DNA from 2 places in the Sporosarcina sp. P29 genome. Region 1 is predicted to be linked to the other one. Evidence: riboswitches for the same ligand, from Rfam matches in the RefSeq annotation. Region 1 holds a riboswitch; the other holds the start of a gene.
The links. Region 1 has a riboswitch for S-adenosylmethionine ahead of CSV68_RS09955 (methionine biosynthesis PLP-dependent protein). Riboswitches for the same ligand answer to the same signal wherever they lie in the genome.
Positions count from the first base shown of each region.

Region 2: linked by a shared signal. The riboswitch ahead of metA (homoserine O-acetyltransferase MetA) and the one ahead of CSV68_RS09955 (methionine biosynthesis PLP-dependent protein) in region 1 are both predicted to bind S-adenosylmethionine.

Region 1 is NZ_PDYX01000009.1:104,439-108,656, forward strand. It holds gene CSV68_RS09940 (type 1 glutamine amidotransferase domain-containing protein) at 1-117, shown strand, start outside; gene CSV68_RS09945 (hypothetical protein) at 338-520, shown strand; gene CSV68_RS09950 (glucose 1-dehydrogenase) at 608-1,369, opposite strand; gene CSV68_RS09955 (methionine biosynthesis PLP-dependent protein) at 1,518-2,648, opposite strand; SAM riboswitch class I at 2,728-2,828, opposite strand; gene CSV68_RS09960 (DMT family transporter) at 2,985-3,320, shown strand; gene CSV68_RS09965 (DMT family transporter) at 3,323-3,637, shown strand; gene CSV68_RS09970 (methylated-DNA--[protein]-cysteine S-methyltransferase) at 3,644-4,171, shown strand; gene CSV68_RS09975 (FadR/GntR family transcriptional regulator) at 4,177-4,218, shown strand, end outside.
Region 2 is NZ_PDYX01000001.1:318,335-322,552, reverse strand. It holds gene serA (phosphoglycerate dehydrogenase) at 1-704, opposite strand, end outside; gene CSV68_RS01520 (thioredoxin family protein) at 1,319-1,633, shown strand; gene CSV68_RS01515 (AbrB/MazE/SpoVT family DNA-binding domain-containing protein) at 1,759-2,028, opposite strand; SAM riboswitch class I at 2,179-2,285, shown strand; gene metA (homoserine O-acetyltransferase MetA) at 2,379-3,287, shown strand; gene CSV68_RS01505 (YetF domain-containing protein) at 3,354-4,058, shown strand; gene CSV68_RS01500 (HAD family hydrolase) at 4,099-4,218, opposite strand, start outside.

The sequences.
Region 1 (4,218 bases):
GGTGCAAAATACGCGGACAAAGAAGTAGTAGTTTGTCAGAACCAACTCGTAACAAGCCGCACACCTGATGATATTCCGGCATTTAATCGTGAATCACTTAAACTTCTAGAGAAATAATAATTGTTTCGACCGTCAAGGTGTAAAAGCCTTGGCGGTTTTTTTATGCCTTCTTAACATTAAAACGCCGCTTACAACATACGATAACAATACAATTTCACATTCGTTGAAAAAGATTCTCAATTGTACTTGAAAAAGGTTCTCAATGAGAGTATGCTAAAAGCAACGAATAAATCGGAGAGACGATCGCGTCTTACAATGGAAAGGTTGGGGATCTACTATGTATAAGATTGTTGCATGGGCGGTATTAGCAGGGATTGCATTAGGTACAGTAGCAGGATTTTCATTTGGAAGTAAAGAACTGGCAGGAATGCTCGCTGGAGTGGCGGCACTCGCATTTATAGCGGCACCTGCAGCGGTCGTCTATGCAAGCGAAAAGAAGAAATGGCAGCAAGCTCATTAATAGACGAAAAAGCATCCGAAATTTTGGATGCTTTTTTGTATGATTTTCATTAGATATTCCCAAAGATTTTTCTTGAAATACATAACCTTAATATGCAGACCATCCATTGTCAGCTTCCATGACAACGCCGTTAACATAAGAGGATTCATCTGATGCAAGGAATAGTGCAATGTTTGCAATTTCTTCCTTAGTTCCCGGACGGCTCATCATGTTTACGCCCCTTAGAGCTTGCTTCATGCCGAATTCATCCGGTTGAGTCAAACTGTTTGTGATATTAGTCGGTATTTGCGCTGGGGCAATTGCGTTACAGCGGATGTTTAATGGACCGTATTGAGAAGCAACGCTTTTTGTCATCCCTGCGACCGCATGCTTTGAAGCGGTGTAAGCAAAACCACCTCTACCACCTGTCACTGCTGAGATAGAAGCCATGTTGACGATAACCCCTGACTTTTTTTCTTCGAAGATAGCTAATGCTTTACGAGTTGCACGCATCACACCTGTTGTGTTGATTGCCAATACTTTGTCCCATACTTCATCTGTCACTGTAGCCGCAGAGTACATATTGTCCATAATCCCAGCATTGTTCACTAGAATATCAAGAGTACCGAATCGCTCAACTGCTGTATCAATCATTTTTTGTACATCTTCCTCAACTGTCACGTTGGTTTTAACTGCTAGCGCTTCACCGCCAGTACTTTTGATCGTCTGGACAGTTTCTTCCGCACCTTCCATATTCATATCTGCGATGATAAGCTTTGCGCCTTCACGGGCATACAGTACAGCAATTTCTCGTCCAATCCCAGAACCAGCGCCAGTTACTACTGCTACTTTATTTTCTAAACGTTTCAACAATATCGCCTCCAATAGTATTCGTATGTTCTTTTTTATTATATACTTTAATGTCTAACTATTGAAAGGTTTAGCTTCATTGCTTTGACTACATAAAAAACTCGAACTGTCATAGTTAAGCTGACGGTTCGAGTTGTACTGTTTACTATTATTGAACTTTTATGCCTTCGACTACTTCTTTTGCAGCATAAAGAGCTTGTTTCACATCAGCAATCAAATCGTCTACATCTTCGACTCCAACCGAGAAACGTAGTAGACGGTCGTCCACTCCACGGCGATTACGTTCTTCCAATGGAATATCCATATGTGTCTGTGTAGTTGGATACGTGATAAAGCTTTCCACACCACCCAAACTTTCAGCGAATGAAATAAGGTTCATGTTTTCAAGGAATGGTCCCACCCACTCGCTATTCTGTACACGGAATGACAACATACCCCCAATACCAGCGTAGAGCACATCGACAATGAGTGGTTCTTGTTCTAAATAAGATACCATTGCTTTCGCATTCGCGTCATGTTGTTTCATACGTAAGTGCAATGTTTTTAGACCGCGAACGACAAGCCATGAGTCAAGGGGAGACAATGTAGCTCCAATCGCATTATGGTTAGTAAATAGGCGTTCGCATAATTCCTCACCCTTTGCGACGACTAAACCTGCTAGTACGTCATTATGTCCCCCGATATATTTCGTTGCACTATGAATGACAATATCTGCACCTTCTTCAATAGGTCGCTGGAAATAGGGTGTTAAGAACGTATTGTCGACAATTAGCAATAAACCATGTTTTTTTGCCAATTCCGCATACGTACTGATTGCTATGTTTTGCATTAATGGATTGGTGGGTGTTTCCAAGAAGATCGCTTTTGTGCGATTAGTAATCGCTTGCTCGACTTCTGAAACATCATCGAACGATAAGTATCGCGTCTTCACATTGTACGTCTCTTCATATTGATTAAATAAGCGATACGTACCGCCATATAGGTCTTCAGGCGCTAATAGTTCTGAATCTGTCTTAAATAAAGATAAAATTAGTTGAATGGCTGCCATTCCAGAACTGCACGCATATCCTTGATCACCGGATTCCAAGTTTGCAATTCCATCCTCTAAGACAGAACGCGTAGGGTTTTTTGTACGTGTGTAATCATATCCAGTAGATTTGCCCAGACCTTCATGATGGTATGCTGTCGACAAGTAAATCGGCGTATTTACTGCTCCGGTTTTCTCATCACTGTGATTTCCAAGTTGTACTAATCTAGTTTCTAATCCGTTGTTTGTCATGAATATCCATCCCCCCAGAAAAATAAAAAAGAACCTCTTCTTTTCGAATAGGCCCTCGAACATACAAGTGTATACAGTATTCTCATCTTCAAGGTGGTGTCACCCTTGGAATTAGCACCGTGCCTGGGGCTGGTTGCTGAGACATCGCTGGGCCTATCCCTCCGTCTCTCTCGATAAGAATATTCACAATATAGGCAAAACTGTTGACGGATTTATTCTATCATGCAGATATACTAGATGCAAGTTCCCTTTTATCGTCATTCGATGATTTTTTGTTTCAGTAAAAGATTTGCTATACTTATAGATACTCTTCACGATGGAAAGGAGATTTTTAATTTGGCTTGGGGGTATGTCGCGCTGGCGGCTATTATAGAGATTTTCTGGGTAGTCGGTCTTCGTTACTCTGAAACAGTTATTCAATGGACTGGAACCGGTGTGGCAATTGTTTTCAGTTTTTATTTCATTATTAAAGCATGTGAAAAATTACCTTCCGGGACGGTATACGCAGTTTTTACCGGATCAGGTGCCGCTGCAATCCTTTTAGTGGATATATTCATCTTTCAAGCAGGCTTCACATGGGTTACGCTGACATTCATCGGATTAATCGTCATTGGGGTAATCGGCATTAAGTTGACTACAGATGAAAAAGCGGATACAGAAGGAGGTAGCTGACAATGGCTTGGGTGTACTTGGCTATTGCGAGTCTCGGGGAGATTTTCGGTGTGGTAAGTATTAATTATTATTTACAGAAGCGTTCAATTAAAAGATTGTTACTTATTGTGGGGATATTTGGTTTCGGCTTTGTTTTTCTATCACTTGCGATGCGTGAAATTCAGATGAGTACAGCTTATGCGGTATGGACAGGGTTAGGAGCAGCAGGAGCCGTATTGATGGGGATTTTGATTTTTAAAGAATCTGCTAGCATCAAACGTCTCTTCTTTTTATCACTCATTATTCTCGGTGCAGTCGGCTTAAAGTTATTCGGATAAAGGGGAGTGAACATACTGGTTTATTGGACACAATTTGATTTCGACGAATGGACAGTGACACTAGCTGCTACAGAAAAAGGACTTTGCTACGTGGGACTTGCCGAAAAAAGTTTGGAACATATGAAGGATTGGACTAAGCGATTTGATAATAAAGAATTAAAGGAAGATGAAACAAAGCTTGAAGTCTATACGAGTCGGTTCATAGAGTATTTTTCAGGGAAAGCTACTGGTTTTTCAGAGCTGTCGCTTGATTTAAAGGGAACACCCTTTCAACTGCAAGTATGGGAAGCACTACAACGAATACCATATGGTGAAATCGTAACTTATTCGAAAATTGCAGAACAAATAGGAAAAGTATCTTCTGTTCGGGCTGTAGCATCTGCAATAGGCAAAAATCCGATATTGATCGCGGTGCCTTGTCACCGTGTGATTTCAAAAAGTGGAGGATTGTCAGGCTATCGTGATGGTATGGAACATAAAAGTAACTTGCTGCAACTGGAGAAATCGAGCTTGATAAGTGATAGGACGGAGTGAGCAACATGAAATATAAGCAAATTAAACAGAAGAAAATATATGAAGAA
Region 2 (4,218 bases), on a different contig from region 1:
CCACCGCGTGCACAGTTGATAATTTGTACGCCGTCTTTCATTTTCTCGAATGCCTCTTTATTGATCATTCTACGCGTTTCTTTTAGTAAAGGTGTGTGAACTGTAATGAAGTCCGCTACTTTAAGCACTTCATCAACTGTTCCAATTTCAATACCTAATTTCTTTGCAACATCTTCCGTTAGGTACGGGTCATATGCCACTACGTTCATACGTTGTCCTCTTGCCCGTCTTGCAACTTCAGCACCGATACGGCCAAGCCCGATGATTCCCAAAGTTTTGTCTTTCAATTCTACACCAAGGAATGACTTTCTATCCCATTTATTGTTCTTCAACGAGTTGAAAGCTTGAGGGATTTTGCGTGCCATAGACATCATCATTGCGACTGTGTGCTCAGCTGCAGAGTTTGTGTTACCGTCAGGAGCATTCACAACAATAATTCCTTTTTCGGTAGCTGCGTCCAAATCAATATTATCAACACCTACACCTGCACGACCGATAATCTTTAATTGATCAGCTGCTTCGAGCAATTCTTTTGTAACTGTCGTCTGACTACGAACTAATAGTGCATCGAAATCTTTGATACGTACTTTCAACTGATCGGGTGTCATGTCAGTTTCCATTACAATTTCAAATCCTTCTGCTTGTCGTAATGGGAAAATTCCATCCTCGCTAAGTGGGTCACTAATAAGTATTTTAAAAGCCATAATATTCATTCTCTCCTTCGATTGTTTGTAGTGTTTTTGTTTGGAAAAATGTGAAGCAATTGACCGTATATGTATGTTTCGTGCTACCCCCCTTAAAGGTAAAATAAAAAAGCCTTCCATCCCTTACGTATAAGTAAGGGGCGAAAAGCTCGATAAACTAACGCGGTACCACCCTTGTTTCGCTGCAATTGCAGCCTTCATTCAGCATGCGTAACGTGCACGTGACGGATCAGCCTACTAGATGTTCAGCTAATCAATTCGGAAGTGCCCCCAACCGCGGAATTTGCTAACTTTCACCACTGCGTCAGCTCTCTGGAAAATTCTTTTTAGGAAGGTATCTCTTCGTCAAAATTGTTTAACAACTATTAATTTAGAATTAATCATAACACGTCAAAAACTATTGTCAATTGCTTTTCCAGAAAAAACGAAAAACTGTCAAACGCGAACGTAGTTATTGAATTATTTGTGAACGTTCGTGTTTGGGCGGTTAATTATAAAAAAACAACTTGAATTGAACTAAGTGGTAGGAAATAGCCTAAGTCGTCTGAAGGGGAAAAGTGCAGGTAAGAGTGTTATAGTGAGCTTATACTATTCAGTTAGAGGAGTGTTGGAAATTGAGAAAATTAGAATCTCTAGAGCAATTTGAGCAACTTAAACAACAAGAAAGAGTGATTTTCTTATTCACTGCAGACTGGTGTCCCGATTGCAGAGTGATAGAACCATTCTTACCGACACTAGAAAAAGAATTTGCAGAGTATGAATTTGTTTCGATTGATCGAGATGAATTTATAGATCTTTGTAGTCAGTTGGATATATTCGGTATTCCTAGTTTCGTGGCATTCAGCGAAGGAACAGAAACAGGCCGTTTCGTTAGTAAAAACCATAAAACTAAAGAAGAGATCGAAGAGTTTATTAATAGTCTAACGTAACGCATTGATTCTCCATGAGGGAATATTGGAGCAATTTAACAAGAGAACTGAAGACAACTGTAAAAGTTGGTTTCAGTTCTCTTTTTTATAAAAAGATATTCTAGCATAAGCTTTTAAGTCTTATGTTATGTGAAATCTTTCAGTTGCTCTATAAGGATTTTTGCGCCTCGTGGACTGATGTATAGACCGTTTGACAATTGTTTGTTTTCATCCATCACATCACCGGTGATAAAACACGCTCTGTTAACCTGATATTTTCTCAAAATGATTCTATCATCTTCTACGAAAATTTCAATCGGATCACCCTTATCGATCGACAAAGAATTTCGAAGTTCTTTTGGAATGACAATCCTCCCGAGATGATCAACTTTTCGAACAATACCTAAAGACTTCATAAGCTCCTCCTCGAAGAAAAGTAATTGGTATTTTCTATTATACACCAAAAAATACTATCTACAATTTACAAAGCTTGAATGCGCAGAACAATTTGATAATTCTGCTATACAATTAAATTATTAATGCTATAATAGTCAGTAATTAAATATTTCTTATCAAGAGAAGCTGAGGGATTTGGCCTGATGAAGCTTCAGCAACCTCTGTGCATACAGGAAGGTGCTACCTCCAACAAGATTGTTGTCTTGAGAGATAAGAACGATGAACGGTCAACCCTCATTTTCTTATCTAAGAGAATTGAGGGCTTTTTTGTATAGAAATAGTAATAAAAGAACGTCAAGGGGGAAATAGCATGCCGATTAACATACCAAAACATCTACCAGCAGGAGAATTACTGAAAGAAGAAAAAATCTTTATTATGGATGAAGAACGTGCGATCACACAGGATATCCGTCCAATTAACATATTGATTTTGAACTTAATGCCTGAAAAAGAGAAGACCGAGTTACAATTGCTTCGATTGCTTGGCAATACACCTTTACAAGTAAATGTCACGTTCCTTAATACAGCTACCTATGTTTCGAAAAACGTCAGTCAGACCCATCTAGAAACCTTCTATACTACTTTTGAACATGTCAAAAATCGTCGTTTTGACGGTATGATTATTACAGGTGCCCCAATTGAGCTTCTACAATTTGAAGATGTAGTCTATTGGCAAGAGTTGGAAGAAATCATGGAATGGACAAAAACGAATGTTACATCTGTTCTGCATATTTGCTGGGGTGCTCAAGCAGCGCTTTATCATCATTACGGAATTGATAAGTTCGAATTGACAAAGAAGTGTTTTGGAGTATTTTCACATGACATTACCGATCCGACAGTGAATTTGGCACGCGGATTCAATGATGTATTTGTAGCGCCACACTCACGCCATACGGGTGTTTCATTAGAAGAGATAAAGAATCATCCCGATTTGACTCTTCTCTCATCTTCTGAAGAGGCAGGTGCATTCATCGTGATCTCAAATGATGCAAAGCATATTATGGTAACTGGACATTTAGAGTACGATGCACACACGTTGGGAGATGAATATTCTCGAGATGTAGAAAAAGGTGCCGATATTGATATTCCTGTAAATTATTATCCAAATGATGATCCATCAAAAGAACCTATGAATACATGGCGTTCCCACACGCATTTATTATTTTCCAATTGGCTCAATTACTATGTCTACCAGAAAACACCTTATAACTGGAGTTAAAAGAATTGCTGTATAAATTGCTATAATTTGCACATACTCCGAATACTGGAGGTGTATGCAGTGAACATAGATGAATTTTGGGAATTGGCTTTTTGGGAAATGACTTTACGAACGGTGATTTCATTTATTGTACTGTTAATCTTGGCGCGTTTCATGGGGAAGAAACAAGTGTCTCAATTGACTTTCTTTCATTATGTGACAGGTATTACAATCGGTTCGATTGCAGCCAACTTGGCAGGAGAGTCGGAAACACCTTTCTTAAATGGTTTGTATGGAATGGTTTTATGGGCAGTGTTAACGATCATTGCTAACTTTTTATCATTCAAATCCATCAAGCTTCGCGTATTACTTGATGATAAACCAATGATTGTCATTCAGAATGGAAAAATTCTAGAAGGTTCCATGCGTAAATTACGGTTAAGTTTCAATGATCTAAATATGATGTTACGAGAGCAGTCGGTATTTTCAATGAAGGATGTAAATTACGCGATATTCGAAACGAATGGTAATTTGAGTGTCATGCTAAATGCAGGCGAGAAGTATGCGACAAAGAAAGATGTCAAAGCCCCATCACCACCGCCAAAATATATTCCAACTGAAATCATTACTAACGGGAAAGTAGAAGAAAAGAATATGCGGGAACTTCAATTGACCGATACGTGGCTAACAGAACAATTAAAAAAGCAGGGGATTTCTAAGCCTGAGCATGTTCTCTATGCAGAAATTCAGACAGATGGTAGTTTATATATTAATACATTAAAATCCACTTAACGTGAAGAGCTCTGAAACTATCAGAGCTCTTCGCGTTTTTTTATAATATTTCCCAATTTCTTTGTTTGGCCACAGCAGTAAGTTTTTCATCTGGACGAACTGCCACAGGGAAGCCAACTTTCTCTAAGACTGGAAGGTCGGAAATGCTGTCTCCATAGGC